DNA from 2 places in the Arthrobacter sp. CG_A4 genome. Region 1 is predicted to be linked to the other one. Evidence: riboswitches for the same ligand, from Rfam matches in the RefSeq annotation. Region 1 holds a riboswitch; the other holds the start of a gene.

Region 1 (15,843 bases):
GGCTACGTGGTCAATGGCATGCGGCACCTGATCTACGGCGCCGATCTGGCCGTCATCCTGCCAACGATGCTGGGGCTGCTTGGCTACACTTTGCTGGGTACCGCCATGTCCACCCTGGCCGTACGGAAGCACAAGTACTGGACCCTCAAGACCCTGAAACCGGAGATCGCCGTATGAGCAGCCGCGCGGACAGCAGCCTGTCGCCTTCCGTCGACGCCCGGACCCGGGGCGAAACGCCGAAGAAGCTCCGTCCCGCCCGCACCAACGCGACCCGGCAGAAGCTGTTCGAGGCGTCGATGGAACTCATCGGAGAGCGCGGCGTAGCCGGGGTGACGGTCGATGAGATCGCTGCGGCCGCCGGGGTCTCCAAGGGCACGGTGTACTACAACTTCGGCAGCAAGTCGGACCTGATCGCCCAGCTGCTGCGCCACGGCGTGGACATTCTGCTGACACGACTCCTGAGCGTCCGGGACGATTCGACCGACCCGCTCGTGGCGATGGAGGGGATGATCGGCCAGGCCATGGACTTCATGGATGAGTACCCGTCCTTTGCCAGGCTTTGGGTCAGCGAGAACTGGCGGACCCCCAGCGAGTGGCAGGACACCTTCACCGAACTCCGGGGACGGCTGCTCGGCGTGGTCGGAGCCGCCATTGACGCCGTGGCTGCCGTCTACCCGGTGGATTCTGCCGTGTCCCGGGGCAGCCTGGAGACCGCCATCTTCGGGGCCTGTTTTGTTGTCGGCCTGGATCGGCAGACCTACAACCCGGAGCGGACCCGGCAGCAGAGTGTCGCCGCGATTATGGCGTCCATGCGCGGCTACCTCGTGAAATAGCCCTCCTCGGGGATGATGGATCACATGCGTCACATGGGTATCAGCGGCAGGATCGCCATCGGAGCGTTTTTCGCTGCCCTGGCGCTGCTGGCGCTGGCCGGCATCACGCTGCACGGGACCGTGGGCCTGTGGTTCCTGGCAGCCTCCGTTGCGGCGTACGTGGCGTGCGTGTCCGAGGTGGTCATCCGCCGGCGGCACACCACCCTGATGGCCAGCGGGATCGGCAGCGTCCTTTTCATCGCGTTCGGCATCGCGTTCCTGCGGCAATGGGGGCTGGCGTTCAACGCCGACCCGGATGCCATGTCCGCCCGGGTGGATTCCGACCAGCCGGACCTGTACTTCTACCTGGCGGCGGCATCCGGCGCCGCCACGCTGCTGCTGCTCTTTGCCGGAACGGTGCTCCCGGGACGGCGTCCGCGCGGCGCCGCCCACGCCCCGCGGCGCCGCCCGGCGTCGACATCCGGGGGCGCCGCTCCCCGGCGACCCGCCGCCCGGCCATCCTCATCCCGGCCGGCATCCGCGGCCAGGGCTCAGTCGGCCCGGGTACCTGCTCCGCGAGCAGCATTCCCCGCAGCCAAGCGCCCGGCGTCATCTGCCGGCGGCACATCCGCGGCCAAGGCACCCGCATCCAAGGCATCCGCGGCCAAGTCATCCGCGAAGTCCCCGGCACGCCGTTCGGCGCCGGCCTCGCCCCGGCGCTGAGCCCGCGGTCCCGGCGCAAGGCCGGCGCGGGTGGCCCGGCCCCCAAAGCCCAGTACCGCCGTCGCCACCCCGGCAAGAAGCAGGAGCCCTCCGGTCACATCGGCCGGAGACGGCACCTCGCCCAGGACCAGCCACGCCGTCATCATCCCCACCACGGGGACCAGGAGCGTGAACGGCACCACGGCGGAGGACGGGTAGAGCCCCAACAACCGGTTCCAGATGCCGTAGCCCACGAGCGAACCGAAAACCGCAGTGTACAGGGCGCTCAGGAGGGTCACCGGCTGCACCTCCACGAGGGCCTGCGACACCGCGGCCGGGCCGTCGACCAGCAGCGACAGGCCCAGCAAGGGCAGCGGGACTACGGCGCCGGACCACACTACGAGGCTCAGCCCCGAGGCAGCCCTCGCCTTTCGGGCAACGATGTTCCCGGCGGCCCAGGACAGGGCAGCGGCCAGCACAATGATGAGCGGCAGGACCGGGGCCACCAGGCTTCGACCGACGGCGACGACGGCCAGGCCGGCGACGCCCAGCACGACGCCGGCAAACTGCCGGCGGCTGGGGCGTTCACCGAGGAAGCCGGCCGCCAGGAGCACTGTCAGCAGCACCTGCGCCTGCAGGACCAGGGAGGCGAGCCCGGCGGGCATGCCCAGCGCCATGGCCAGGTAAAGGAGGCCGAACTGGCCGGCGCTCATCAGGAGTCCGACGCCGACGACCGCCTGCCAGCTGACGTCCGGCTTCCGGATGAAGAAGATGCACGGAATCACCACCAGCGTGAAGCGCATGGCCACGAAGAGCAGCGGGGGCATCTCTGCCCCGTCCGGGTGCAGGCCAAGGTCGATCGCGACGAAGTTGACGCCCCACAGCACGGCGACGAGCAGGGCCAGCGCGGAATGGCGAGGGTTCACACTGCCACTATGCCGGTTCCGGCCGCGGCCTGCCCCTGCGACGCGGGTTCAGCCCGACGTCCAGGGCCGGAGCCCAGGGCCGGCCTGGAGGTCAGAGGTTCCGGGGATGGTCACCCCGGGGCTGGTTGTCTCCGGAGTTGGGGGCAGGGTCGCCCGTGACGGGGTTCCGTGTGCTGCGGTCCCGCCGGAGTTCCTCGCCGCCGCTTCCTTCCGGGGGCGCGTCCTCCGGCGCCCGGGTATCACCGTGTTCGCCGGTAACAACGTCCGGATCCAGCTCATCGGCCTTCTGGAGTTGCTCGTGGGCGCCGGCATGGCCCCGGTCCGCCTCTTCCTGGCGAGCACGGGCTTCTTCGCGCAGGCGTTCCGCGTCGACTTCCGCCTGCTTCGCGTCCGCTTCGGCGCGGGCAGCCTTCGCCTCGCGTTCCTTTGCGCCGAGCTCGTCCGCACGGGCGTGCTCGCGCATCTCCACAGCCCGGTTGCGGTCCTCGGCCATCTTGCGTCTGCGGCCGAACATGACCGCCACGGCCACGATCGCGAGCACCACAACGACGCCGACGATGATCCCTATGAGCTGTCCTGAATCCACGATGATCAACCTCTTCTCTAGGCCCGACTGAAAACCATGAGTACACAGGATCAGTAAACAGCGGAATCGCCGGAATGACTATGCGTTCGGGGCTTCATTCGGGCACGAGGCAGCGCCGTCAAGCCGGCTACTTGGACCGGGGTACCTGGAACTGCGTGAGCCGGGCGTCCTGGCCGTCCAGCTCGGCCCAGGACTTCTCGGTCTCCAAAACGGTAAGCCCGCTGGTGGGGTACCTGGTGGCTGCGTCCATGTAGGCATCGTGGTTGGAATCGCGCGAGGCCAGATGCATGGCGAGATCCTGCACGCCGGGCATATGCGAGATCACCATGAGAGTGGTGACGGTGTCCGGGACATGGTTGATGACAGCCAGCATCCGCAGGGCCGAGGTGGCGTAGAGCCCGTCCTCAAGTTTCGGCGTGGGTGCCTTGTCGCCGAGTTCGCTGCACACCCAGGTGCAGGTCTGGCGGGTCCGCAGGGCACTGGAGCACAGGATGAAGTCGGGAATCACGCCATGTTTGAGCAACCATTTTCCGGCCAGGGGCGCATCACGGTGACCGCGTTCTTCCAGCGGACGGTCATGATCCGCGACGCCGCCTGGCCAGTCCGCCTTGGCATGGCGCATGATCACCAGCCGTTTGATGTGATGCGCGCTCATGGTTCAATCCTAGTGCTGGGGCTGATCCCCGAGCGCGCATCCCACGGAGGCCTCGTCAGTCGTCGAGGATGAAGGTCACTTCAAGCACGACGTGCCAGGCAACCACCGCGCCGTCCTTAATTTCAACTTTCTGTTCCTTGACCCACGCGCCGGTCACATTGCGCAGTGTCATGTTTGCCCGGTCGATGCCCTCCTTAACGGCAGCGTCGAACGAGGTCTTGGAGTTGGCGCTCAGGGTAGTAATACGTGCAACAGACATGGTTCCTCCCAATAGTCGGATCAACGCTCCGAGCCTACGCCGCACCCCCGAAACACAACAGAGTCCAACAGCCACCCAACAGCCGCGAAGGCCAAAACCCGGCAGCCAGCCCACGCAAAGCCCCCGCCGCCAGACGTGAGGGCGCTGCCCGGCGGAAGCGAAGCGGCTTTCCGCGTAGTGCCGCATCGCCGACTGAGGAACGAACGAGGTGGCTAAGGCACGGCGGAAAGTCGCTGAAGCTGCCGCGAAAGCGCCCGCCCCCAGAAGAGGAACGGGCGCTTTGCGCAGGTTAGAAGCTAGATCGAGTATTCCGGAGCGGCCCAGACAACAACCTCGGGGTGCTCATAGAACCGGTACCCCTGGCCGCGCACCGTCCGCACCGTGTTGGCGAGGCGTCCGAGCTTGGAGCGCAGGCGGCGGATGTGGACGTCGATAGTGCGCTCATTGGGCACCTCTTCTGCGTTGCGCCACAGGCCCTCGAGCAGCTCGTCACGGCCCACGGTACGGGTGCCGTTCTCCACGAGGTAGTTCAGGAGCTCGAATTCCTTGAACGTGAGGTTCAGGGATTCGCCGTCGAGGTGGACCTCGCGGCGGGCCAGGTCGATCAAGACACCGGACGGCCGCGGATCCTGCGGCTGCTGCAGGCGGGCCGCCTCGGCGCGCTGGCGGGCGCCACCGGTGGGGTCACCAAAGGTAGAACGGACGACGTCGAGCGCTGAACCCGGGGCACTGGCCGGCGCAACGGCGACGGCGGCATAGCTTTCAGCACCGGAGACAAGGGACTGGGCGTAGGTGCGGATCTCCTGGGCAAGCTTGGCAATAGATGTGCCGGCAGCCGCCGCAGTCTCTTCGTCAATACCCATGTAGAGCACAAAGCCGCGGGCAACATTATCGGCCGGGACAGGCCGCACCGGGCTGCCGTTGCCCGGCGCAACCACGGGAGTGGGCGCCGTCGCAAGTTCGGCCGGAACGGCGCGGAGTTGACCGTAGGAACTCGGGTTGTAGCCCTGCGCCGCGTAGCCCGGGGCCGGGAAGCTGATGCCGGATCCGGTGGGGAACGACGGGCTGCCGCCGAACCCCTGGCGGATGCCGGAGGCCTGGCCGGCCTTGCTGGCGTTACGGACGGAGATATGGACGTATCCGGATGCAACTGACATGGCTTGCTACCTCAATGTGAATGGCCGTCATCGCGGCTCGAATGCTAGTTTCCCCGCAATGAAAAATGGGGAGGGGCGCCCGACACCGGGCTGGGGCGAATGCCTAGAAACTCTTGGGGTGTAAAAGTTAGGCGTGCATTCGACAACAGCGCATCTCGGAATCAGCGGGTGAGCTGAACCAGGAAGCTGCGACTGCAGGTGCTGTTGAGTTCTTGTTCACAATTGAAGTGTGCAACGTAACAATGAAAACTTGCAAGTAACAATGGATCCCACAGTCCACGTTGTGAGACGAAAACCGGAAATGTAGTGCAGATCACAATTCTTCTCTGCCAGTCAAATATCGGGAGTTGTGCATAGTGCACGCCCACTTCGGCGATGCTGTCGAAGATTCTTCGGCTAGAGGGTGCGATGACTTGAATTTATTCAGACTCGGGCGATTCGGCAAAACCGTTCGCCTACTGATCATTCAATGTCCACCGTCCCACAGAGTGGGCACCCTGACTGGCCCCGAAAATGCCTCGCGGCCGGGTGCTGCGGGCTCCGGCAGGTTGCGGTGGCCGTTAGTGTTCGTTGTTCGCTCCGGTGCCACGGCAGCATCCAGCTCGCTAGGCTGGGATTCACAGGTGACGCACAGGATCCCCAAAGCCGCGCCTAACCGGCAGAACGGAGAGTTGTCCCATGGCCACCTCGCACTCCATGACCAATAACCTCCCTCTTCTCGCGCATCCGGACGGCTCCCCTATCCGTGCCCTTGTGGTGGACGACGAACCCAGCCTCTCCGAGCTCATGAGCATGGGGCTGCGGATGGCAGGCTGGTCCGTGGCGGTCGCGAGCGACGGACCCGAAGCGGTGAAACTCGCCAAAGAGTTCCGCCCCGACGTACTGGTTCTCGACGTGATGCTTCCCGGATTCGACGGCGTTGAGCTCCTCGGCCGGATTCGCTCCTTCGCCCCGGAAGTCCCGGCCCTGTTCCTTACTGCCAAGGACGACGTCCAGGACCGGATCACCGGCCTCGCCGCCGGAGGCGACGACTATGTCACCAAGCCATTCAGCATGGAGGAGGTGCTGCTGCGGCTGCACCGGCTGGTCCAGCGCTCCGGTGTGGCAGCAATAGACACCGCCGAACTCGTGGTCGGGGATCTGGTCCTCAACATCGACACCCGGGACGTCACACGGGCCGGCGAGGAACTGCACCTCACGGCGACGCAGTTTGAGCTCCTGCGCTACCTCATGGAAAACCCCAAACGCGTCATCAGCAAGGCCCAAATCCTGGACCGGGTCTGGGACTACGATTTCGGTGGCCAGGCCAACATCGTCGAACTCTACATTTCCTACCTCCGCAAGAAGGTTGACGCCAGCCACCCGTCCATGATCCATACCGTGCGCGGCGCCGGCTACGTCCTGAAGCCGGCGGAGTGATCCGTGCCCACTCGCACCCATAGGACAGGCGCCGATCAGCCAGGCGCCCCCGGGCGAAGCTGGCGCAACCCGTCCACGTGGCATCTGCGCACCCGGCTGGTCCTAGTCACCATGGGCTTGCTCGTGGCGATCTGCGGTGCCGTCGGAGTGTTCAGCTATGCCTCGATGGACCTGTTCCTGACGAGGCAACTGGACTCGCAGCTTGAGCAGGCGTCCGGACGGGCCCGGGAATTCGGCCGCCCCGGACCAGGGAACGGCGACGTCCGCCGGGATCCGCTGGAAGCCCGGGGCCAGGGCGTCGGCACCCTCAATGCGCGGATCCTCAACGGCGTCGTCAGCAGCGCCGGCTTCCTCGCCGATGATGCCAGCCGCAAATCCCTCTCCGCCGGGGACAGCGAGATACTGGGGGTGCTCACACCCAACGTCGGCCCCGTGGACCGCGTTCTCTCCGCTGGTGCGTACCGGCTCACTGCCGCCCGGGCCCCTTCCGGCGACGTCATAGTAACCGGGCTGCCGCTCGCCGAGAAGCAGAACACCCTGGCCTCGCTGGTGTGGACCATGGTGGTGGTCTCCGCCGGCGGTCTCGTACTGATCGGCCTCGCCGGCACGGCCCTGATCCGCCGGACCATGAAGCCGCTCGAACAGCTGTCCGGAGTGGCCACCCAGGTCTCCCGCCTACCGCTCGACGCCGGCGAGGTGGCACTCGCCGTGCGGGTTCCGGCGTCGGCGGCGCATCCCGGCACGGAAGTGGGAAGCGTTGGCTTTGCGCTGAACCAGATGCTGGACAACGTCTCCAACGCCCTTGAATCGCGGCAGCAAAGCGAAATGAAGGTGCGCCAGTTTGTGTCCGATGCCTCGCATGAGCTGCGCACCCCGCTGACCGCCATCCGCGGCTACACCGAGCTGATGCGGATGACCGAACACTTCACGCCGGACGGGGAGAACTCCCTGGCGCGGGTGCAGAGCCAGTCCCAGCGGATGACCACGCTGGTGGAAGACCTGCTGCTGCTGGCGCGCCTGGACGAGGGCCGGCCGCTCAAGTTCAGCGACGTCGACCTCACCCGGCTGGCGATCGAGACGGTCAGCGACGAGAAGGTCATGGCCCCGGACCACCTCTGGCAGCTGGAGCTCCCGGAAGAGCCGGTGGTGGTCCGCGGCGACGCGACCGCACTGCACCAGGTGCTGGCGAATCTGCTGTCCAACGCGCGCAAGCACACCGGCCCCGGTACAGCGGTGGTCACCGGAGTGGCGCGGCTCGCCGACGGGAGCGCCGTGGTGACGGTAACGGACAACGGCAGCGGGATCGCCCCCGAGTTTGTCGGCCGGATCTTCTCGCGCTTCGCCCGGGCCGACGCCGCCCGCAAAAACCCGGCAGTCACGACGGCCGCACATGCCGCCACCGGGGCCTCCGGCAGCCCGGGGGTGCCGGGTGCGACGGCAGCGACGGCGGCGACGGGCGCGACGGGTCCGACGGGCGCCCCGGCGATGCCGGGTGCGACGGCGGCGACGGGTCCGACGGTGGCTGAACCCACGGCCGAGGGGACCAGCGGGCTGGGGCTCTCCATTGTGCAGTCGATTGTGGAGGCGCACGGCGGGACTGTCGAGGTCATCTCCCGGCCGGGCCGCACGGAGTTCACCGTCCGGCTTCCCGCTGGTCCGCCGAGCCCGCCGAGCCCGCCGCTTCGACGGTTCCCTGCCGGCTAGACGACACTTAGCGTCGAACCCGCCGGGAACCATCGAAGCGGGGCTCAGGCTAGGCCGCGGAAGCACAAGGCGACGCACCGCCGTCGCCCTGCTTGTTACCGAAATGTGACATTTGTTTCCGGCTCCTGTACCGTTTTTAGGGTGCGGCCGCCACAGGGCCGCGCATCCGGACGGACGCCAAACTCTGCCGCTTCCCGGATTCCGCTCGACCAGGCAGAGGCGGGGAACCCAGAGTTCCCGGACATTCTGCATCTTTGCACCCTTGGGGTGAAGCCGACACGTGAGATTCCGTGCGGCCGGATATCGCATCCGAACCCGACAGCTAACTCCGCAGGCGTTGAGAGGCGATCATGACTGAATTCAAAGTACCAACGCGCCACAAGAGCGCCCAGCAGGCAACCCGTTCGACGGCTTCGCGCCACCGCGCGGCGGACACCAATCCCGCGTCAACCCGGTCCCGGTTCACCGCGAGCCTCGGATCCACCGGCCGTCGCGCCGCCCTCGTTGCCACCACCTGCGCGGTGCTCGTCGGGATCGGGGCTGCCGGGCAGGCCGCCGAGACCGCCAACCGCAACGCCAGCGCCGGCAGTTCCAGCGGGGCTTCGGCCACCACCGCCGACCCGCTGACGCACCTGGACTTCGAACGTGTCCGCGTCGATTCGCAGTCGGCCCTTCCCGACACCGCCAGTCTCGCGCCCCAGACCGAAGAGGTGAAGCCCGCTGAAGTCCCCGCCGCCGCGGCTCCCGCACCCGAGCCTGCTCCGGCACCCGCACCCGCACCCGCACCCGAGCCTGCTCCGGCACCCGCACCCGCACCTGAGCCCGCACCGGCACCGGCACCGGCACCGGCCAAGCCCGTTGCTGTCGACGACCCTGCCGGCGCGCAGGCCTACGCTGCCGCGCAACTGGGAACTTACGGCTGGGCTCCCAGCGAGATGCAGTGCCTTCAGACGCTGTGGACGAAGGAATCCGATTGGAAGACCACCGCCACGAACCCCAGCAGCGGGGCATACGGTGTGGTCCAGTCCCTGCCGGCCGAGAAGATGGCCAGCGCTGGCCCGGACTACCGGACGAACTACCGGACCCAGATCAACTGGGGCCTGAACTACGTCAAGGAGCGCTATGGCTCCCCCTGCGGCGCCCTGAACTTCCACTACGCCAACAACTGGTACTAGACAGCCGGCACGGCCAGCCTGAAGCACGGCCAGGCGAGGAGCCCCGGATCCACAGGATCCAGTCCATGCGGTTCAGGTGAGGCCGCGCCGGTGTTTTCCGGAACCCCCCGGAACCCCCCAGCCGCCTCCGGCGCCAGTTTCGCCGACGGCGGGCTTAGCCTGCCACGCCGTAGAGGCGGTCGCCGGCGTCGCCCAGACCCGGGACGATGTAAGACTTTTCGTTGAGCTTCTCGTCGATGGAGGCGAGGACGATGGTCACGTTGGCGTCGGCAAGCTCCTCTTCCAGCTTGGCCAGGCCCTCCGGGGCGGCCAGCAGGCAGATGCAGGTGACGTCGGAGGCGCCGCGCTTAAAGAGGAACTTGATGGCCTCCCGCAAGGTGCCGCCGGTTGCAAGCATCGGGTCCAGCACGAAGATCTGCCGGTCCGTGAGGTTCTCGGGGAGTCGCTCGGCGTAGGTGATGATGTCAAGGGTTTCTTCATCCCGGGCCATGCCCAGGAAGCCAACCTCGGCGGTCGGGACCAGCTTGGTCATACCCTCGAGCATGCCGAGCCCGGCGCGCAGGATAGGGACCACCAGCGGGGTGGGCTTGGTGAAGGCGGTGCCGATCGTGATGCTGACCGGCGTCTCGATGGTCACCGGCTCGGTGCGGACGTCGCGGGTCGCCTCGTAGGCGAGGAGCGTAACGAGTTCCTCGGTGAGCTGGCGGAAGACCGGGGAAGGGGTGTTCTTGTCCCGCAGAACGGTGAGCTTATGGGCGACCAGCGGGTGGTCCACAACGAGAATGCGCATGGGTCAAAACTATCACCCGGCGGCAGTTGACCCGCCCGTCGGACCGCGGGTCACCCGCCCGTCGGACCGCGGGCGCCGAGCCCGTCCGCAGTGGTGTCTTCGTTCCCGGCCGCGCTCCCGGCAGCACCGGTATCGGGGCCGGGGCCCGCACCCTTCGCGGGGCCTGGGCCGCCGCCGTCGGGGCGTCCGTCCATCAGGTGCGCCGGATGGTCGAAGGTCGGCGCCGGGCCCGCATGCCCGCGGTGCCGCAGCACATGGAACAGCCGGTGTGCCAGGATCACGATGCCCAGCCAGGCAAGGCCGAGGAGCCACGCGGCGATCACATCCGTCATCCAGTGATGCCCCAGGAAAACCCTACTCAGGCCCATCGCCGCGACGAAGATCACACCGGCGGCGATCACCGCGACGCGGGCCGAGGTCTTCTTGAGCTGGAGGCAGGTCAGATAAACCAGCACGCCGATGACCACGGTGGAGTTGAGTGCGTGCCCGCTGGGGAAGGATGGGGAGGTTTCGTAGGGCGGCACGGCATGGACAAAATCCGGGCGGGCGCGGCCCACCAGGTTCTTCCCGAACGTGGTGGCCGTGATGGACACAGCCGTGGCACCGCAGACCAGGATGATCGGCCGCCAGGTGCGGTTTAGCCAGGTGAGCCAGGCGGTGAGGATGCTCGCCAGGATCGGCATGCCGATGCTTCCGCCAACATTGGTGAAACCTGTGGCGGCCGAGTTGATCTCCGGGGTGCGCAGGTCTTCGGCGAGGGCCAGCGCAGGTCTGTCCAGATTCGCGAGTCCCGCCTCGTCCACCACGTTGTCGTACACTTCGGCGCCAAGCAATGCCAGCGCCACCACAACAACTCCGCCGGCCAGCAGGGTGAGCCACAGGGCAGCGTAGGGGACCACCCATTTACCCCAACGCTCTGCAAAGGTCTTCACGGCCGTCTCCTCAATCCTTTGCTTTTCACAGCTGCCCTTTCGTCGAAACTATCATTGAGCAATGACTTCTCCGGAGCCCCGCCATACAGAGTGGATGGGCCTTGCCCTTGCTGAGGCGCGGGCTGCGCTGGCAACGGCGGACGTGCCGATCGGCGCCGTCGTCATCGGGCCCGACGGCGCGGTGCTCGGCTCCGGGCGCAACGAACGCGAAGCGCTGGGGGACCCGACGGCGCACGCCGAGATGGTGGCGATCCGCGGGGCCGCGGCCCGGCTGCGGCAGCGAAGCGTCCTGGCCGGCAGGCCCGGTGACGGCTGGCGGCTGGCGGACTGCACCCTGGTGGTAACGCTGGAGCCCTGTGCCATGTGCGCCGGGGCGGTGGTGCTGGCCCGCATTCCGCGGGTGGTGTTCGGCGCGTGGGACGAGAAAGCCGGGGCGGCCGGCTCGGTGTTCGACATCCTCCGCGAACGACGGCTCAACCACTGGGTGGAAGTGTATGCCGGGGTCCGGGAACAGGAAAGCGCGGCCCTGCTGCGCGACTTCTTCGCCGGGCACCGCGGCAGCTGAACCTCGGTCATCACCGCTCCCCCTCTGTGCCTGATTCGCCTGGCCGGCGCTATTTTCCCGCGGGGGCTGTTGCGGAGGCTGATGCGTCAGCTGCCGCGGATGCCGCCAGCGCGTCGATCCGTGTCTGCCGGGTGGCCGGTGAATCGAGGCTGAAGGCGCGGAAGTCGGCCAGGTCCTCCCGGATCCAAGCCTCCACTTGGGCGATCCGCCGGGTCACCGCCGGAGTTGTGGTGTGAAACAGCCAGGGCACGATCCGTTCCTTGCCCGGCTCGTACTGCCATAGCCCGATGATCCGGCCGCGGTCCAGGATGGGGTGGTCGGGGAGGTCGGCCTGCAGCCCGAGCGGGGCCATCACCTGTCTGCCGGTGTCGCCCCTTTCAGCGCCGTCCTCGTCGAGCATCTCCGCGGCGTTGCGGCGCAGCAGCACCAGCGAATCCGTCCCGGCGAGCAGCTGGATCTGCTCTTCGGCAGGTTCCTCGAACGCGGCGAGGAGTTCGACGTCGTCGGGCAGCATCCACAGCCCCCCGCCCCCGGCGGTGGTCACCTCGACGGCGCCGACGGCGGCCAGCGCCGCCCTGCTCTGGGCCACGGTGAAGGCCGTGAACCACTGGGACTGTTTGAACGTGGCTCCGCCGGTCCAGCCGAGGTAGCGGCGGATGAGCTCTGCCCGGGATGCGTCGGCGGCGAGCGGGTTGGGCGGCAGGCCCCAGAGCTCGTAGGCGTAGCGCTGCTGGTCCAGACGTCCGGTGGCCGGCACGCGGCGGATCCGTCCCTGTGATTGCAGGATGCCGAGGGCAGTGGGCAGGGTGGTGGTGGCGCCCTTCTTCCTGCCTTCTTCGCCGAGGTTCCGCACGGAGTCGCCGAGTTCGTCCTTGAGCTGGCGCGGATCCAGCGGCGCGCCGGCTTCGGCGAGGGTGTGCAGCACCTGCTCCTCGAGCAGCGTGATTTCGCCGCGGTCCACGCCGAGCCGGCCCACGACCTTGACCGTCGCCTCGGCCGCGTCACGCCCCAGTTGCAGCGCCCAGGCGAAGTCGTCCCGGCCCAGGACGTACGTGCAGCCGCGGGCGGTGGGGAGTTCGAGGATCCGATGCGCGTGGACGTCGGCGTCCACCTGTTCGCGTCGGATGCCTGCGCGGGCGAAGAGCGTGAGGTAAGGGTTGGCGCCGCCCACGGAGCGCGCCCAGCCGGCCCGGGCAAACACCTGTTCCGCGCTGCAGCCGGCGAGCGAGCCGTCGAGGCCCTGCCGGTGCCAGGCCCAGGCGCGGAGCCGCTCCGAGGTGAGGGTCCGGGCCGGCGGCGCATTCGCGGCCAGCGTCTGGGTGCTGAGGGGCTCTCGCATCATGGGGTCATTGTCCAACAGCTTGTGCGGCAGGGGAATCGTCTGCGGCGGTCTTCTCGTGCGGCTTGGCTGCCGGGCGCCGCCCGGGTCGCTGCCCGGGCGCCCTGCCGACGGGGCGCCGTCCGGGGCGCCGTCGAGGGCCGCCAGCACCGTCAGTGCGGTGGCGTTCCAGCCCGGCAGGGTGGTCTCCCCCGGCCTGGCCCCGGCCGCAGGGCACCCAGCCGCCGCCGGTCCGCCGCGCTGCCCACCGGCCAGTCGCCGTCGAGCGGCACGTCTCCACGGCGGATCCCAGGACGGACAGCTCCCGGGTGAGGGCCGCGTTGTAGGCGTTGCCGCCGTAATTGTGGCGCACGTTGCCGGGCACCACCAGGCGGATGCGGAGGCCGGACGGCCGCACGGGGCTTCCTATCGGGCGCCGAAGTCGAGCGAATAGCTGGCCCAGGCGTCGGGTGTCTCGCGCAGGGTGACGTCCAGCCCGGCGAGTTCCTGCCCGTCCTTGCCCCCGCGGATCCGGGCGGCCACCGCGTCTGCGATGTACTGGGCCAGAGCCTCGGTGGTGCTCAGCTTCCCGGCGAAATCGGGGTGCTCATCCAGGTTTTTGTAGTTCAGCCGCTCGAGGATCGAATCCAGCACCCCGCCGGCCTCACCGATGTCCAGCACAATCGAGTCATCGTTCAGAGCCCGACGGCGGAAAGTCACCTCCGTGACGAAGGTGGCACCGTGCAGTCCCTGGGCCGGGCCGAATGCAGCTCGCGGGAGGCTGTGGGCGATCATGAAATTGCGGCGGACAGTCAGGCTGAACACGGTCTAGCACCTCGGGTCTGCTGTTGCGGGGGCATCAAGGGCGGGGCATTCGATGACTGGATATTCAATGACGTGGCAGAGCGCGTCCAGGGTGCCGTCAGAGAGCCGCTGGACGACGTCGGGAAGCTCGTCGAAGCCGGAGGACCCGGTAAGGAAAACTTCGAAGAGGGGATCGCTCAGCAGCGAAACGGCGAGCCGGAGCCGGTCCGCGTTGGTGCGGCGGTGGCGGCGGGCGCGGGCCACCACGCCCACCTGGCTGGCGCGAATGGAGAGCCGGCGGGCATGGAAATCCTCCCCCAGCGGCAGCGTGACACTCCGGTCGGCGTACCAGGACATTTCGATGACGTCGCCCTCGTCACCCACAAGCTGCAGGCTCCGTTCCAGGCCTTCCTGCGAGGCGGAGCAGTGGATGACAATGTCGCAGTCCGGCAGGGCGTCGTCGGGGTGGCTGAAGACGACGCCGAGCGTTTCGGCGAACGCGCGTTTGGCGGGGTCGACGTCGATCAGCTGCAGCCGGCCGAGCGGGAAAGTGCTGAGCAGTTTGGCCACCATGCCGCCGACGAGGCCGGCGCCGATTACGGCAACGCGATCACCCAGGCGGGGCCCGGCCTCCCATAGTCCGTTGACGGCGGTCTCGACGGTTCCCGTGAGGACGGCGCGGCGGGCCGGAACGCCGTCGGGAACCAATGTGAGGGAGTCGACCGGAACGATGTAGCGGTTCTGGTGCGGGTACAGGCAGAAGACCGTCTTCCCTGCCCAGTCCGCGGGGCCTTCCTCGACGATCCCGACAGAGAGATAGCCGAACTTCACCGGGGACGGAAAGGAGCCTTCCTGGTTGGGCGCGGCCATTTCCCCGGCCACGCAGTCAGGGACGCGGGCGTTGTGCACCACCAGTTCGGTGCCCTTGCTGATGCCCGAGTACAGCGTCCGCACGAGGGCTTCGCCGATGCCGGGGGCGGGCAGCGCCTCGCACCGAAGTTCCCCCTGTTCGGGGCCGACGGTCCAATATGCGGTGGCCGTGGTCTGCCGAGCCGTCTTCTGGTCTGCGTTGCTCATCTTGCTGACGAATCTAGTCCCCTGCCCATGCGCGGGGAAGAGCCGCGCAGCCCGGGCGCGCCGTGTTGAACTGCCCGTTTTGTGGATGAGCGCTTTGCTCCGGTAGCCTGTTCAGGTTGGTGACGTGTCCGAGCGGCCGAAGGTGCAACACTCGAAATGTTGTTTGGTGAAAGCCAACGTGGGTTCAAATCCCACCGTCACCGCCAAGTGGCAAGGCCCCTGCTTCCCTTGCAAACAAAGGGAAGTGGGGGCTTTTTCTTTGTCTGTAACTTACTCGTTGGCAAAGAATTGGCAAGAATTCTTGTACGGCGTGCTCGCCCAGCCGCCAACTGTGCGCTTCGGCCCATGGCCGACGGGCAGTCACGGCCCCGGACCGCAAAAGGCCCAAAACTAGTAGCTCAGCTGCGGCGTGACGGTAATTGTGTCCGCACCGACGTCCAGGCGCGCATTGAAACTGAAGTCGACAACCACATCCAGATCCGAAAATCCACCGCTAAAATTGTCCTGTTGCCTGGCCGTGACACGAGCCTTCCCAGCGAGCGGGGCAATTGTCCACTGTCCATCGAATGCTTCGATGCTTACCGCCGGATACTCGGTGATTGTCCAGTTGATGGTTCCGTCTTTCACCAAATTGCCCGTGGAATGGTAGAACGGGCAGCCCGGCTGGAGTCGCTGCTCTTTGACGGCCTCCGCCGCACACGTGTCGAGAAATTCCTTGACCTTCAAGGCTACCGTCTGGTTCAGTTCGTCCGTGGCTTGGGTGAGAAGAATAAGTGGTGGTACGGGAGAGTCGGTCCCCGACACAATCGCACGGGTCGCAGGAGCAGAGAAGTAGTCGCCATTCAGGGACGCCTCGTACTCTCCGGGGTAGAACACGGCAAACTTGTTTCTTCCGCCCGGCATATTCACGGGTACACCGTTGACCGTAGCCTCGCTCGAATTTACGACGGTTACTTCCACAG
Region 2 (15,843 bases), on a different contig from region 1:
GTGAGCGGGTCCTCGGCAGGGCTGAAATGCGAGGACTTATGCACGGCGTCGATCGAATCCGTGCCGCAGATCCCGCAGGAACTGGACGTGAAGATGTTCCGTCCCGTGTCGGGCCGCACCACGTCGGGCCGCAACTGGGCTTCCACAACATTGAATGTCTGGACACCGCTTTCGTCTTCGCCCGCGCAAAACCGCAGGGAGACGAGCTGCTCAGGGCTCCAGATGACACCCTCGGAGACCAAAAAACCGGCTACGAGGTCAAAGTCATTGCCCGGGGTGCGCATCGTGACGGAGAAAGACAGGCTGCCGATCCGGATTTCCAGCGGCTCTTCGACGGCGAGGACGTCCTCGCGGTGGCGGACCGGGAACTCGAGGGCCCCGCGGGATCCGTCCAGAACAAATTTATGCACCTTGCGGCGCTGCGTGACGCGGCCCATCAGGTAATCCTCACCAACATAGTTCCATCATTGCAAGCGCGCGGCCGGGTGGCCAGCGCGGGGAGTTCGGGCGCGGCCGGCTACCCAAGCAGGGCGCTCCAGTCCACCGGCCCATTGGTACCGGCAGACTTCCGGATAGTCCGTTTCGGGGCGGACTTCGGTTTCGCCCCGTCAGCCGCCGGCTCCGGTATGGGGCCACCCCACGGCAGCGCGAAGGCCGGGACCGGCTCCCCCAGTTGTACGCCGTGGGGCGGAACCACCAGCACGCCGTCGGCGGCGGCCAGACCCCGCATCATCCCCGGAGCCGTGTGCCGAGCCGGCGACGCCATGCCGTAGAGCAAGCGGAACGGCATCAGCCGGGTACGGCCTGGATCCGGTTCGATCATCGAACCGCACGGCACCTGGCCGACGGGCGGTAGCTTCCGGTGCCCCAGCGCTGCCAGGAGCGGGGCGCCGATAGTAGCAAGCGCCATCATGGCCGCGAGCGGATTCCCCGGCAGGCCGAGAATGAAGCGGCCGTCCGGCAGCTCGGCCAGCACGGCCGGGTGGCCGGGGCGCATCGCGATGCCGTCGATCAGCAGCCGCCCCCCGAGCTCGGCGACCGAGCGCCTGAGATGGTCGGTTCCGGAGCGGCCCGTCCCGCCCGTGGTGATAACGACGTCGGCGGGCAGGGTCTCCGCCGCAGGCGCAGCGTCCGCTCCGGGGGCAGTGGCTGCCCCATTGGTAGCGGCCCCGCCGGTACCGGCCGGTTCGATGTCCTCAAGGGCGCTGAGCCATTCGGCGTAGCTGTCCCCGATCTTCGACTCGTCGGTGCAGATCCCGCCGAGCATCTCCACGACGCCGGCCAGTTGCGGGCCGAAGGTGTCGCGCACTTCCCCCGGCCCTGGAAGGCCCGATGCCATGACCTCGGAGCCGGTGAATAAAAGCCGGACCACGGCTTTGCCGAGCACGGGCAAAGTGTCGTGGCCGGCAAGTGCGGCGAGGGCCAGGTGGGCGGGGTTAAGGATGGTGCCGCCCGCGATGAGCAGGTCTCCGGCGGACGCTTCCTCGGCGGCCCTGCGGATGTGTTCGCCGTTTCGCGGTTCACCGGGCTTGGCGGCGCCGCCGGCCTGCAGCACCGGGAGTCCGTCCTCGTCCGTGCCGAGACTGCCGCTTTCGCTGCGCAGCACGGCCTTCGCGCCGGCCGGGATGAGCCCGCCGGTGACGATGGGGCTTGCCTGGTGCGGAGCCAGCCGGTGGCCGGGTTCCGCCAGGATCCAGGGCCCGCTGCCGTTGACGGCCCAGCCGTCCATCGCCGAGGAGGCATAGTGCGGCATGTCGTGGAGCGCTGCCACGTCCCCTGCCAGGGTGCGGCCCAGGGCGTAGCGAAGCGGCACGGGAGCGGCCGGAATGGGCGCCGCGCAGTCGAAGGCGAGCTGCCGGGCTTCCTGCCAGGTGTGGACGAGGTGCCGGCGCGGCGTACTCGGTCCGGGCGTCTCCGGTCCGGGCGTCTCCGGTCCGGGCGTCTCCGGTCCGGGCGTCTCCGGTCCGGGCGTCTCCGGTCCGGCGGTGTGGTCCGGGGTGTGGTCGTCCCCGGCGGGCGCCGCGCTGCCGTGCGGGGGTGCGGTCGTCATGCCCCGGAGGCTTCACTGGCCTGGTAGTCCTTGGCAAGCTTCCGGGCCACTGCCATGGCGGCCTGCATGGAAGCCGCATCGCTGGCCTGGCCCGAGCCGGCGGCCAGCCCGGCGGCAAAGCCGGCAATGAAGGTGGTCAGCGGGGCTGCGGGGCGCACGATCGAGTGTGCCGCAACGCCCGCGAGGGCCAGGACCTCGTTGATGTCGACCTCGACGTCCTCCAGTTCCAGGGCCTGTTGCAGGGCACGGCACCAGTCTTCCAGCGTTTCATCCTGGGTCTTCACCGTTTGCCTCCAAGGTCGGGGTCAGCTGCGAGGTTCCGGACCGGTTGCCCGGCTGGTGGCCGTGGATCAGTCCGGATACCCCAAGTGCGGAGGCATCGTCCCACGTGTCCACGTCGTCCGTGGCCCCGGAGGGGACAGTCACTTCCCGCACATCAAGACTAGCAAGAAGGCCGGATACCGAAGCGTTTATGAGCATGCCACGGCGTTCAGCTTCATCGACGCTTCTTTGTAGCGCAGTTGTGCCATATAGGCCGACGAGAGGTTGTCTCCGCCCGTCAGCAACCGCCATATAGCCGTCCCCAGGTGGCCCAGCCTCCGGCAAGGGCTGGCCGGAGGGGCTGCTGGTTCCGGCGGCCTCGAGGAGCACTCGCAGGGCGGCATCCACCCGCGGCATGTCGCAGGCCAGGACGAGGGTCAGCGGCGGGGCGACGCCCCCGGACCCCGCGCGGTGGCGTTGGAGCGCGGAGAGCCCGGCCGCAATGGCGGCAGCAGGACCAGCGAACGGCGGATCCTCGCGGCAGCTCAGCACGCCGCCGGGAAGTGTGCCAGGGTCCGGACCGACAACGACGACCGTTCCGGCGCCGCGTGCGGCCTGCAGCGCACCCTCCAGGAGGGTAGCGCCGTCGTACACCAGGCTGGCTTTGGCCACGCCTCCCAGGCGGGAGGACCGGCCGCCGGCGAGAATGACAGCAGCAAATTCCACCAGTCAAGCGTAGCGCGGGACGTGCGGGTCCGGGTGCGCCGTGCGCGGCGGACCGCTCAGGCAGCAGATTCCGGCAACAGGAACGGATCCCAGGCCGGCGTCGGCTTTTCCAGTTCCTTGATCTGCCAGATCGCGCCCTTCGGCGGCCCCGGGACGAAGCTGAGTTTCCAGCCCATCTCGGCCGGTGTGTGGTTACCCTTGGCGTTGTTGCAGCGCAGGCAGGCGGCGACGAGGTTTTCCCACGAGTCCGCTCCGCCCCTGGACTTGGGGTGGACATGGTCTATGGTGTGGGCTGCTTTGCCACAATAGGCGCAGCGCTGAAAATCCCGGCGGAGCACGCCGCGGCGGCTGACCGCCGTCCTGGTGTTGTACCGGGGCCTGATGTAGCGATTCAGCAGAATCACCGACGGCCGGCCTAGGATGTCGGTTGGCCCGACGACGGGATCGTCGCCTTCGGCCACGACGCTGGCCTTCCCAGTCAGCACAAGAACCAGCGCCCGGCGGAAAGTGACTACCGCCAGCGGTTCATATCCAGCATTCAGAACGAGAGTGCGCATCCGCATACCTCTTAACGGCCGCACCCGCCAGGGGCACAAGGGCCGGCTGCCCTGTGCATGGTCGGGCTATGGATCGACACCACAAGAGTAAACACGCGAGTGCCGGATCACCGAATTTCCATAGCCGGTGCTCACCCGTGTCGGCTGAAATTCATGCTCCGGCAACGCAAAGGACCCCTGCCGGGAGGGCAGGGGTCCTTTGGTGTCGCTGGAAGGGGTTGTCTTAGCCGCCGACGCGGATGAAGACCGGGCCGGAGCCGACGTTGACGCTTTGCAGAGAGGTGGTTCCGCCATTCCAGCCGCCGTGGACGGCCTTGCCGCCGCCGACGTAGACAGCGATATGCGCCACACCCGCGCCGCCGTTCTGGTAGTAGGCGAGATCGCCCGGCTGTGCCTCAGCGGCGCTCACCGTGCGGCCGAGGGACAGGTACCCTGCCGGCCAGCCGTGGTAGTTGATGCCGGCGGCAGCCAGTGAGTTCGTGACCAGCCTGGTGCAGTCCTGCCCGACGCCGAGCTGGGCGTAGGCAGCGGACGCGATGGTGGAACCCATGCCGCTGGCAACGCCGGCCGCAGCCGGTGCGGAAGCCGGTGCAGCGGCGACGGTGTTAGTGCCGACGGTCTTGACAGTGGCGGTCTTGGTCGCGGCGGTGCTGGTGCTGGCGGCCCGGGTGGCGGTCGGAGTTTCCTGGACCTTGACGACGGGCTTAGGGGCCTCGATAACCGGAGCGGCAGTGGTCGTGACGGCCGGCTTCTCGTAGGAGATCGCAATCGTGGAAGCAGCCGAGATGGCTGCCGGAGCTGCCGACTGGACTTCGAGCGTGGAAGCGGAGGTGGATTCGCGCTGAACGTTGGTCTCAGCAGCGTTGGCTGCAATACCGCTGGTCAGAACCAGACCGGAAGCGGCAGCGATAACTGCAGCCTGGCGGCCCATGCCTCCGGCATTGTGGCCGACAGTCTTGGCAATGACGGCCAGCGAGTTGGTCTTGGTGACCTCGGCGCGGTGGCGTGCGTTTGCACTAGTAGTCATTAAGTTCTCTCTTTCGTGATCCTTGGACTGCGCTTTTCAGGCGCAATCTGAGGACGCTCCGGCATCTTGGGGGTACGCCGGATCGCCCCGAATGGGTTACTTAGCGAAGGGTGTACTGCGAAGATGCGCCAAAAACGGCCACGGAATGCAGGTGCGTAGATTGCAGTCCGGAATCAGCAGAGGTTGAGCCGGCGGTGTGGGATCCGTTGCGGGCGCCGGCAAGGGCAGCACGATAGGTGGATTCCGGCGGGCTCGTAAGAGATGCACAAGCGCTGTAAAGCGCAGCATTGCGGCGTGAAGACACGAAAAGAAGCCTCTCCCAATGCCTGCGAGGTGAGCTGTCGGATTCGGATGGGAGTCACCCGGCCGCGCTGCTTCCTGGGAAGCTTTGCGACTTAACCCCAAGGTCTTCTTGCGAAGACCAAAATTGGTTCCCCCGCCCCTGCCAGACGATGTCATGCGGACGGACCTTGAGCGGTGGCAGAGCTAGGCAATCCACTCAAGAGCGCCAACTTCGGAAAAGTTGGCGTACCTCATACGGTACAGCAATTGGGGTTCAATGTCACATTCAGATCACGGCGCGTCACAGAAATGCGAGAGTGACCCATCGGCTTGGCTAGAGCCAGCCGGTGGGGTCGACAACTTCTCCGTTAACCATGACCTCGAAGTGGAGGTGGCAGCCGGTGGAGGCCCCGGTGGTCCCGGCCATCGCCACGGCATCGCCGCGGGAGACCTGCTGCCCGACGCGGACGCTCGAGGAGCTGAGGTGGTTGTAGGTGGTCTCCAGTCCGTTGCCGTGGTCGATCACCACGCGGTTTCCGCCACCGTAAGGGTGCCATCCGGCAAACGTCACGGTGCCACTTGCGGCGGCGTTGACTGCTGTTCCGCACTGGGCCGCGAAGTCCTGACCGCGGTGGAACTCGCCGGAACCGCCGGTAATGGGGCTGACACGCAGCCCGAAGGGCGACACGGAATCCATCCGCTCCAGCGGTGCACCAAGGCTTCCCGAAGACGCAGCACGCGTGATGGCGCCAGCGGCTTGGGCGCTCAGTAACTGCTTAAGCTTCCCGTCCGGATCGCCCTGCGTGGTGACGGCACTGCGGTTAAATTCAATCTTGGCGGCGGCAGGCGCAGTGACATCCGGCTGTGCCGCGGCGGAGGCCTCGGCAGAGGCTGAACTGACGGGCGGGCCGGCGTTGGTGACCGCGACCGGACCGGTCGCGGGGACGGTAACCGTCAGGACCAGACCTGTGGCGGCCAAGGCAATACCGGCCTTCTGCCCAACGCCGCTGGCGGCGGCGAAGTCGGTGACCTGCCGGAACGGGCTGCGCCGGCCCCGGCGTTCATCGCGGTGCGCGTCGCGCGGACGGTCGGCCAATGCGGCGACGGCCGGACGTGGCTCCGGGGCGGGACCGGCCGCACGACGGCGGCCCCTGGCGGTCTGGGTGGTCAAAAAGTAGTTCCTCTCTGGAGAGCCTGCGGAGTTAGCTGTCGGATTCGGGTCAGAGATCTAAGACCCGGTCCGCCGTAAGCAAGCACCCAGACACAAAGAGGTCCAATAAAGTCCCTCACTGGAGTGTGCTTGCCGCTGGCGGACTTCACCCCAAGGCTGTGTTGAAACAGCCGGAAGTGGTTCCCCCGCCCCTGCCAGAAGGTGACTCTGTTACTGATCCGCTGGCAGAGCTCGGCTTCGAATCAGATAACGCTTTGGTATCGGTACTGGTCATCAACTATAGGCGATGAAGCCGCCCAGTGATAAATCCGTTATCGGCGGTTGTGCATAACTCGTGGGTCATCCCACGAGTTATGACCCGGAGATGTGACCCGGGAGGTGTCAGCCGACGGTAACAAAAACGTGGGCAGCGACCTCGGGCGGCAACTCAAGGGCACCTTCGATCTCCGGCACCCGGACCGAGATGTATTCCCCGACGCGTTCCAGCGAAACCCGGGCACCGGGACGGATCCCTCCCTCGTCGAGCTGGACCAGCAGTTCCGGCTCCACCTGGATGGGCTCGGCAAGCCGGTCGACCGTAATCCGGGAACCGGCCCCGTAGCCGGCCATAGCCTCAAGCAGGTTCACGACGCCGTCCGCGTGCGGCAGGGACGGCGGACCCCCGAGGTCAGCGAGGCCAGGAATCGGGTTGCCGTAAGGGGAAACGGTCGGGTGGTTGAGCAGTTCAAAGATCCGCCGCTCCACGCGCTCGCTCATCACGTGTTCCCAGCGGCAGGCTTCCTCGTGGACGTAGGCCCAGTCGAGGCCTATCACGTCCGCCAGCAGGCGCTCGGCGAGACGGTGCTTGCGCATAACGCCAATGGCGCGTTTCCGGCCGGTTTCGGTCAGCTCGAGGTGCCGGTCGCCGGAGACAACTACCAGCCCATCACGTTCCATCCGTCCGATGGTCTGGGAAACTGTGGGGCCGGAGTGGCGGAGTCGCTCCGCGATGCGGGCGCGGAGGGCGATGATGTTTTCCTCTTCAAGCTCCAGGATGGTCCGAAGATACATCTCCGTGGTATCGATCAGATCCGTCATTCAGCTCAGCTCCTCGAGCGCCGTCCTTGCGTCATTTCCCGCCGTACCGCGTGCGGGATGAGCCCTGGCGAGCTCGGCCGTACGCTCGCAGGACAGCCTAGCCTATTTTGAGTTTGTCCGGATAATCTCCCGGAACGGTTCGATGACCGGACTATGACGGACTCCTTTCCCGCCAGCCCTCCGCAGTCAGGCAGAATGAAAAGTAGGCTCCCTCGCACCCAGCACGCCGGGCCACCTCCGGAGCCACACTTTGTAGCAGTCGAAAATTGGAGCCACGTGAGCGACACCAGCATCACTATCCCCGCAAACCTCCTTCCCCAGGACGGCCGGTTCGGCGCCGGACCGTCAAAGGTCCGACCGGAACAGATGGAAGCCCTCGCCTCATCGGCGATGCTGCTGGGTACATCCCACCGCCAGGCACCGGTCAAGAACCTCGTAGGCTCGGTCCGTCACGGTCTCAGCCGGTTCTTCCGTGCCCCCGAAGGCTATGAGGTGGTCCTCGGGGTCGGCGGTTCCACGGCGTTCTGGGACATAGCCAGCTTCGGCCTTGTGGAGAATAAGGCCCAGCACCTGTCTTTCGGCGAGTTCGGCTCGAAGTTCGCCGCGGCCACGAACAAGGCTCCGTTCCTTGCTGAATCCTCCATCATCGAGTCCGAGCCCGGTACTCGCCCGGAGGCCACGGCGGAGGCCGGGGTTGACGTGTACGCGTGGCCGCAGAACGAGACCTCCACCGGCGTTGCCGCCCCGGTCCAGCGCGTGGCCGGTTCCGATGAGGGTTCCCTCGTGCTGGTCGATGCCACGTCCGCGGCCGGCGGCCTGGCCGTGGATGTAGCCGAGGCTGATGTTTACTACTTCGCTCCGCAGAAGAACTTCGCATCCGACGGCGGCCTGTGGCTTGGTCTGTTTTCCCCGGCGGCGCTGGAGCGTGCGGCCCGGGTCAAGGCCAGCGGCCGCTGGATTCCGGACTTCCTGGATCTTCAGACGGCGATCGATAACTCACGGCTGAACCAGACGTACAACACCCCGGCGCTGGCCACCCTAGTCACACTGGACGCCCAGGTGCAGTGGCTCAATGCCAGCGGCGGGCTCGACTTCGCCTCGGCCCGGACTGCGGATTCGGCCGGGCGCATCTACCGCTGGGCCGAGGCCTCCGGCTATGCCACACCGTTCGTGGCTAAGGCCGAGGACCGCTCCAACGTCATCGCCACGATCGACTTCGACGACTCGATCGACGCCGCGGCAATCGCCACGGTGCTCCGCTCCAACGGCATCGTGGACACCGAGCCGTACCGCAAGCTGGGCCGCAACCAGCTGCGTATTGCCACGTTCGTGGCAATCGAGCCGGACGATGTGTCGGCGCTGCTCGAATGCATCGACCACGTCGTGGGGGAGCTCACGAAGTAGTCCGTCTGCGCGGCCGACCGCCGAAAGCAGAATGCAGAATGCAGAATGCAGAATGCAGAATGCAGAATGCAGAATGCGGAATGCAGAATGCAGAATGCAGAATGCAGAATGCAGAATGCAGAATGCAGAATGCGGAATGCAGAATGCAGGCTGCTGACCGCCGGCTGCGTCAGCGATCGACGGCGTCGTCCGGGTTTGCCGTCTGGCCGGCGTCGTCCGGGTTTGCTGCCTGGCCGGCGCCGTCCGCGTTGCCGCCGGCACCGCCGGCACCGAGGCCGGATTCGACGTGGAAGTATCGTAGCCCTCGGGCCCTGCGGTCGAAACGGATCCGCAGCCGCCTGGCCCGGATGATCCATAGCAGCCCAATCAGCGCGGCGATCAGGCCCGAAGCGGCCGCTACGCTCATGGACCAGCGGGGGCCGGCGACGTTGGCGACCCAGCCCACCAGCGGCGCCCCGATCGGTGTGCCGCCCATGAAGATCGCCATGTAGAGCGCCATCACCCGGCCGCGCATCACCGGGTCCGTGGTCGTCTGGACGTAGCTGTTTGCGCTTGTCATCATCGTGATCGCGAAAAGGCCCACGGGGACCAGCGCGGCGCCGAACCAGAAGTAGTCCGGTGCCAGCGCCGCGATGCCCGCGGTCACACCGAAGGCCCCGGCGGCCCCGAAAATGAGCCTCAGCCGGGGCTTCTGCCGGCCGGCCGCCAGCAGCGCGCCGGTCACGGAGCCGATGGCCATGATCGAGTTCATCAGCCCGAAGGCGCCGGCGTCGAGGCCGAATTCCGTACCGACCATGGCCGCGATGAACAGCACGAAGTTCAGCCCCAGGGTTCCCACGATAAAGATCGCCACGAGAACCACCACAATGTCCGGCCGGTACCGTACATAGCGAAGCCCTTCCCGGATCCGGCCCTTGCCCGCGGCCGCCTTCGGAAGCTGGCGGAGCGAGGCCGCTGGAATCTTCCACAGGCTCAGCAGCAGCGCCACAAAGGTGAGGGTGTTGATCAGGAAAACCCAGCCGGGGCCGACAGCCACCGTCAGGATTCCGGCTACCGCGGGGCCGATCATCCTGGCTACGTTGAAGGATGCACTGTTGAGGGCCACCGCGTTGGGCAGGTAGTCGTCGCGGACCAGCTCAGAGACGAAGGTCTGGCGCACCGGGGCATCGAGGGCGGACACGACGCCCAGCAGCAGGGCAAAGCCGTAGACGTGCCAGAGCTGCGCGGCGCCGATGACCACCAGGATGCCCAGGCCCGCGCTGAGCAGCGCCATCACGGACTGCGTTGCGACCAGCAGCCGTTTGCGGTTGAAGCGGTCCGCCACGAGCCCCGCCACCGGAGCCAGGAAAAGCTGGGGTCCGAGCTGCAGCGACATCGTGATGCCCATGGCGCCCGCGTCGTGCTCGGTCAGGTGGTCAAAGACCAGCCAGTCCTGGGCCGTGCGCTGCATCCACGTGCCGATGTTGGAGACGACCGCCCCGATGAACCAGATCCGGTAGTTCAGGACGTGCAGGGACTTGAAGGTGGACGTCATGCCCGGCCCCCGCAGTCCATTTCCCCAGCCGGTTCCAACCCTTAGTCGGGCTCGTCGGAGGCTGCTTCGCCGGATGCATCTTCGTTTGAGGCTTCATCGTCGTCCACATCAGCGTCGTCGTCGTCCACGTCGTCGGCGTCGTATTCGTCATCGGCGCCGTCGGCGTTGCCGTCCGCGTCGTCAGAGTCGTCTTCGGGGGTAGTGCCGTCTTCCGCGGAGTCGTCCTCTGCCGGGTCAGCCCCTGCTGAGGCGTCGTCAGTGCCGGGCTCAGCAGCACCCTGGTCCCGGGTCTCGGCACCGGCGGCCGGGGCCTCGTCCCCCTGTTCGTCCCCGGGGCGGACGCGTTCGGCCCACGGGACCCACTCGGGCGCCAGGATGGCATCCTCGGAGGGCAGCAGGCCCAATTCATCGACCGTGACGACCTTGGACCGCGAGTTGCGGGTGAGTACTGCGTACCACTGCCAGCCCCCGTAGCCGGCCAGCTTGGATTCGAAGAGGTGCGTGACCAGGCGGTCACCCTCGCTCTTGGCGCCCAGGTGCCGGCCGATCTGCCCGGCCGGGGCGATGCCCTCAACAGCGGTGCGGGCGACGTCGACGGCGGCGGCCAGGACGGCGTCGGCCTTGCCAGTGCGCCAGACGGGAACCCCAGCGCGGGGCTTGGCTGCGGCGGTCTTGGCTCCGGCTGTGCCGGGGGCCACGGGCGCGTTCTGTTCAGGTTCCGGAGTCATCGGGAGCCCTATACGTCCAGCTCGTCGGCAACCTTACGCAGGGCGACGGCGATCGCCTTACCCTTGTTGCCTTCCGGGTATTTTCCGGCGGAGAGAGTCCCGGACAGGTTATCCAGGACGGAGACGAGGTCCTGCACCAGCGGCGCGAGATCGCTGGCGCTGGGCCGCTTGGCTTTGGCGATGGACGGTGTTTTGTCGAGCACCCGCAGGCCCAGCGCCTGGGCGCCCTTGCGTCCGTCGGCCACACCGAACTCGACGCGGGCGCCGGCCTTCAGCTCCGTTACGCCCTCGGGCAGTGCGGACTTGGGCAGGAAAACTTCCTGGCCGTCCTCGCCCGCGAGGAAACCGAAGCCCTTTTCCTTGTCATACCACTTGACCTTGCCGGTAGGCACGTAATCAACCTTCTTCGTTCTGCTGGGGACACGGCCGGCAGCCACCGCATCCGTATGGATATGCGGGTTCAGGGTGTGACGGCCTGGACCATGTTGGTCTGTTCCCCCAAGGTTATCCTGCCCGACCCGGTTTGCGGCGTTGGGGCACGGGCTGGCCCGGGCTGTTAGCGTTACTCCCATGACACCACTGCGCGTCCGGCGACCCCTGCTGATCATGGCGGCGGCCGTCGCCGTGCTGTCCCTGGTTGCTGTAGGGGTTGTCATGGCCATGGCGTTCAGTAACGCTGTCGCCCCCGCCTGGATCACCTCCACCGCCCTCTACGGGCTGCCGCTGGCTTTCCTGCTGATGCTCTTCCTCGTGATCGACAGGGTCGCGGCCCGGCGCCGGACGCACGGACCCGGCGAAAGGTAACGTTGGTCTGATGTCCCTTATCCGCGCGCTCAGCAAGGAACTCCAGGCACGCAGCGACAACTCGTTGCGGGCCTTGTTCTCCGCGCGGCCGGACCTCATCTCCCCCGGTGTCCCGGACTTCGCCGCGCTAGCCGCACGCGCGAGCGGCCGCGTGAGCGTGCAGCGCGCGCTCGAGCGGCTCAACCGCCCCGAGATGCAGGTGCTGGAAACCCTGCACCTGTGCACCAACACGGACACCGGACACAGCGCCTCCGCTGCGATGCTGAAGAAGCTGATCAACGGGTCCACGCTCGCCGCCATCGAACGGCTCCTACATTCGCTTCAGGACCTGGCCCTCGTCCACCGGGCCGAACCTCCGCACGGGACCTCGCCCGTCGCCGCAAAGCAGCGGCACTACCTGCCAGTGGGCAGCCTGAAGGACGTCATCGGGATCTACCCGGCCGGGCTGGGGCGCAGCTACACCGAGCTGGTCCGGCTCCAGCCGGCGTTCGCGGCGCGCGTCGTGCAGCTTGTTGCGGAACTACACCGCAGCGGCGCGGCGATCTCCCTCGCCACCACGCCGATGGAAGCGGCACTGTCACTGCAGCACTGGACCGCCACGCCGGCATCCCTCCAGCAGATCCTTGAAGCCTCCCCGACCCGCACGACGGCGCTGCTCGCCCGGTTCGGGAACTGGGCCATGGGCGCCGTACCCCAGGCACAACGCCGAGCCTCCGTGCTCAACGAGGGCGCCGACGTCGGACCGGTGGACTGGCTCCTGGCCCGCGGGCTGCTGGTACCGCTGGACGCCGCCCACGTGGAACTCCCGCACAGCGTCGGCATCTCATTGCGCGACGGCTATATCGTCGAGAACTTCGCCCTGGCTCCCCCGGTGCCCCGGCTGGGCTATACCAGCGCCGCACTGCGCCGCAACGCGGCCCTGGGGGCGATCGCGGAGACGTTGCGGCTTGTGGGCGAACTGCTGTTCGTCGTCCGGGATCAGCCCCTCGTCACGCTGCGCAGCGGCGGCGTCGGCGTGCGGGAAATGAAACGGCTGGGCGACGCGCTGCGGATCGAACTGCACGAGGCCGGGGTGCTGGCAGAGCTTTGCGCCCTGTCCGGGCTGCTGCGGCTGGACGTGGACAGTTCCGGCTGGGTCCAGCCCCCGCAGCTGGAGTGGCTGACGCTCCCGCGGCAGGAGCAGTGGCTCTGGCTTGTCAACGCCTGGCTCGCCAGCGAGCGCGCGCCCTCGCTTGTGGGCCAGCCCGTCAACGGCGTCTCCTCTGGCCCCGCCGCGCACCGCGGCACCGCCGGCACCACCATCAACGCGCTCTCCGCGGAGGCCCAGCGGCCGGACGCCCCGGTGGTCCGGAAGCGGATCCTGGAAATCCTTCATGAGCTCACCCTGGAAGCCTCGGCGGCGGACGGCCGGGCCCCGGTACTGGACGCCGCGGCGGTGCTGGAGCGCGCCGACTGGACGCAGCCGCGGATGGCGCGGCGCTTCAGCTCGCTGGTCCGCGGTGTCCTGTCCGAGGCGGAGATGCTGGGGCTGATCGGTTCCGGCGCCCTCTCCCAGATCGGGGCGGCGATCGCCGCCGGGCGGCCCGACGACGCCCTGGTCATCCTGGGCGAACACCTGCCGGCGGCGCTGAACCATGTGCTGCTCCAGGCGGACCTCACCGCGGTGGCGCCGGGTTACCTTGCACCGGAGCTGAGCGAGAAGCTCCTGACCATGGCAGACGCCGAAGGCCAGGGCCCGGCCACTATCTACCGTTTCTCCGTCTCGTCGGTCCGGCGGGCCCTCGACGCGGGCCACGACGCGCAGACCCTGCTGGAGTTCCTGCGCCTGCACTCGGCCACGGCCATCCCGCAGCCGCTCAGCTACCTCGTCGAAGACACCGCAGCCCGGCACGCCAGGCTCCGGGTTGGCGCCGCGGCCAGCTTTATCCAGAGCGACGACGAAACCGCCGTCCTGGAACTGCTCAACACCTCCGCCGCAGCCGGACTGGGCCTGATCAGGCTCGCACCGACCGTACTGATCTCGCACGCGGCGCCCCGGGAAACGGCGCAGCTCCTGCGCAGCCTGGGGCTGTCCCCGGCCGTGGAGGAATCCGAGTCCGGCCTCGTCCGGCTGCGCCGAGGCGCCGCACTGCCGGGCGGCACCCGCCCGGTTTACAGCGCCCCGCGCACCGCCCCGCCGGAGGCCGACGTCGACGACCAGCTTGCGGTCCTGCGCAGCGACCGGACCTCCGGTGGCCCTGCCGACGGCGGCGCTGCCCACGGCGGCGCTGCCCACGGCGGCGCTGCCCACGGCCGCCCCGCGGCGGCTCCCGGCAGCGAGGAAGCGACCCAGCTGGGGCTGGAGACCCTGCAGAAGGCGATCCGGCTGAAACAGCGCGTGGTGATGAATGTCGTGGACAGCCTCGGGAATGCGGTTCGCGAAACCGTTGTTCCGGTAGCTGTGACCGGCGGACGGGTCCGGGTGTTCGATCCGGACAAGGAAACCGAACGCGTTCTGTCCATCCACCGGATTATTGACGTAGAGGCCGCAGAGGAATTGCTCCAGTGAACGATGGACCGTTGATCGTCCAGAGCGACAAAACCATCCTGCTTGAGGTTGACCACGAGCTGGCCACCGAAGCCCGCCACGCGATCGCACCCTTCGCGGAGCTTGAGCGCGCCCCCGAGCACGTGCACAGCTACAGGCTCACTCCGCTGGGCCTCTGGAACGCCAGGGCGGCCGGGCTCGACGCCGAAAAGGTGCTGGACACGCTGCTCAAGTACTCCCGCTTCCCGGTGCCGCATTCCCTGCTGATCGACATCGAAGAGACCATGTCCCGCTACGGCCGGCTGCGGCTCGAGAAGGACCCGCAGCACGGACTCGTGATGCGCACCACGGACTATCCGGTGCTCGAGGAGGTCAGCCGCGCCAAGAAGATCGCCCCCCTGCTGGGCCCGCGGATCGACGGTGAGACCGTGGTGGTGCAGTCCTCCCAGCGCGGGCAGCTCAAGCAGTTACTGCTCAAGATCGGCTGGCCGGCCGAGGACCTGGCCGGCTACGTTGACGGCACACCCCACCCGATCATGCTCACCGAATCCGGCTGGAAGCTCCGGCCGTACCAGCGGCTGGCCATGGAGAATTTCTGGGCCGGCGGCAGCGGCGTCGTCGTGCTCCCCTGCGGGGCCGGCAAAACGCTGGTGGGTGCCGCCGCGATGGCCACGAGTTCCACAACGACGCTGATTCTGGTGACCAACACGGTGTCCGCCCGGCAGTGGAAGGACGAGCTGCTCAAGCGGACGTCCCTGACCGAGGAGGAGATCGGCGAATACTCCGGTTCCGTCAAGGAAGTCCGCCCGGTCACGATCGCCACCTACCAGGTCCTGACCACGAAGCGCGGCGGGCTGTACCCGCATCTGGAGCTCGTGGACGGCAACGACTGGGGGCTCATCATTTACGACGAAGTCCATCTGCTGCCCGCCCCGATCTTCCGGATGACGGCGGATCTGCAGGCGCGGCGCCGGCTCGGCCTCACCGCCACGCTCGTCCGGGAGGACGGCCGCGAGGGCGAGGTGTTCAGCCTGATCGGCCCCAAACGCTATGACGCCCCGTGGAAGGACATCGAGGCCCAGGGCTACATCGCGCCCGCGGATTGCGTCGAGGTCCGGATCGATCTGCCCCGCGACGAGCGCGTCGCCTATGCCATGGCCGAAGACGCGGACAAGTACAGGCTCTGCGCCACCTCCGAGTCAAAAACCCTTGTAGTGGAGCGGCTCGTGGCCGAACACGCCGGCGAGCAGCTGCTCGTGATCGGGCAGTACATCGACCAGCTGGACGAGATCGGCGAGCGGCTGGGGGCCCCGGTCATCAAGGGCAGCACGCCGGTCAAGGAACGCCAGAGGCTTTTTGACGCCTTCCGGGCCGGCGACGTGCAGACACTGGTGGTGTCCAAGGTCGCCAACTTCTCCATCGACCTGCCCGAGGCCTCGGTCGCCATCCAGGTGTCCGGTTCCTTCGGGTCCCGGCAGGAGGAGGCCCAGCGCCTGGGCCGGCTGCTGCGGCCCAAGAAGGACGGCCGTGCCGCCCGCTTCTACTCGCTCGTGGCCCGGGACACTCTGGACCAGGACTTCGCGGCCAAGCGGCAGCGATTCCTCGCCGAGCAGGGCTACGCCTACCGGATCATGGACGCGGGCGACGTCGGAACCAACTCGCCCACCGACTGAGCCGGCACACCGCCGCGTTCCG

What was found. Region 1 has a riboswitch for cyclic di-AMP ahead of RCH07_RS12610 (hypothetical protein). Riboswitches for the same ligand answer to the same signal wherever they lie in the genome.
Region 2: linked by a shared signal. The riboswitch ahead of RCH07_RS11190 (M23 family metallopeptidase) and the one ahead of RCH07_RS12610 (hypothetical protein) in region 1 are both predicted to bind cyclic di-AMP.

What each region holds. Positions count from the first base shown of each region.
Region 1 covers NZ_JAXCID010000028.1:6,980-22,822, forward strand. The annotation lists gene RCH07_RS12565 (YhgE/Pip domain-containing protein) at 1-177, shown strand, start outside; gene RCH07_RS12570 (TetR/AcrR family transcriptional regulator) at 174-833, shown strand; gene RCH07_RS12575 (EamA family transporter) at 1,364-2,440, opposite strand; gene RCH07_RS12580 (hypothetical protein) at 2,532-3,026, opposite strand; gene RCH07_RS12585 (SixA phosphatase family protein) at 3,154-3,681, opposite strand; gene RCH07_RS12590 (dodecin family protein) at 3,737-3,940, opposite strand; gene RCH07_RS12595 (winged helix-turn-helix domain-containing protein) at 4,237-5,097, opposite strand; gene RCH07_RS12600 (response regulator transcription factor) at 5,776-6,516, shown strand; gene RCH07_RS12605 (sensor histidine kinase) at 6,520-8,220, shown strand; cyclic di-AMP (ydaO/yuaA leader) riboswitch at 8,413-8,572, shown strand; gene RCH07_RS12610 (hypothetical protein) at 8,571-9,395, shown strand; gene upp (uracil phosphoribosyltransferase) at 9,550-10,185, opposite strand; gene RCH07_RS12620 (phosphatase PAP2 family protein) at 10,236-11,117, opposite strand; gene RCH07_RS12625 (nucleoside deaminase) at 11,179-11,682, shown strand; gene RCH07_RS12630 (DNA glycosylase AlkZ-like family protein) at 11,732-13,024, opposite strand; gene RCH07_RS12635 (hypothetical protein) at 13,029-13,418, opposite strand; gene RCH07_RS12640 (6-pyruvoyl trahydropterin synthase family protein) at 13,427-13,825, opposite strand; gene RCH07_RS12645 (zinc-dependent alcohol dehydrogenase) at 13,829-14,881, opposite strand; tRNA gene RCH07_RS12650 (tRNA-Ser) at 15,000-15,087, shown strand; gene RCH07_RS12655 (hypothetical protein) at 15,272-15,843, opposite strand, start outside.
Region 2 covers NZ_JAXCID010000023.1:3,915-19,757, forward strand. The annotation lists gene fdhD (formate dehydrogenase accessory sulfurtransferase FdhD) at 1-437, opposite strand, end outside; gene RCH07_RS11165 (molybdopterin molybdotransferase MoeA) at 518-2,050, opposite strand; gene RCH07_RS11170 (DUF6457 domain-containing protein) at 2,047-2,334, opposite strand; gene mobA (molybdenum cofactor guanylyltransferase) at 2,318-3,037, opposite strand; gene RCH07_RS11180 (HNH endonuclease) at 3,094-3,594, opposite strand; gene RCH07_RS11185 (NlpC/P60 family protein) at 3,818-4,621, opposite strand; cyclic di-AMP (ydaO/yuaA leader) riboswitch at 4,931-5,100, opposite strand; gene RCH07_RS11190 (M23 family metallopeptidase) at 5,238-6,074, opposite strand; cyclic di-AMP (ydaO/yuaA leader) riboswitch at 6,080-6,291, opposite strand; gene RCH07_RS11195 (metal-dependent transcriptional regulator) at 6,456-7,151, opposite strand; gene serC (phosphoserine transaminase) at 7,428-8,555, shown strand; gene RCH07_RS11205 (MFS transporter) at 8,725-10,089, opposite strand; gene RCH07_RS11210 (DUF3027 domain-containing protein) at 10,131-10,817, opposite strand; gene RCH07_RS11215 (cold-shock protein) at 10,826-11,209, opposite strand; gene RCH07_RS11220 (hypothetical protein) at 11,388-11,621, shown strand; gene RCH07_RS11225 (helicase-associated domain-containing protein) at 11,632-14,169, shown strand; gene RCH07_RS11230 (DNA repair helicase XPB) at 14,166-15,821, shown strand.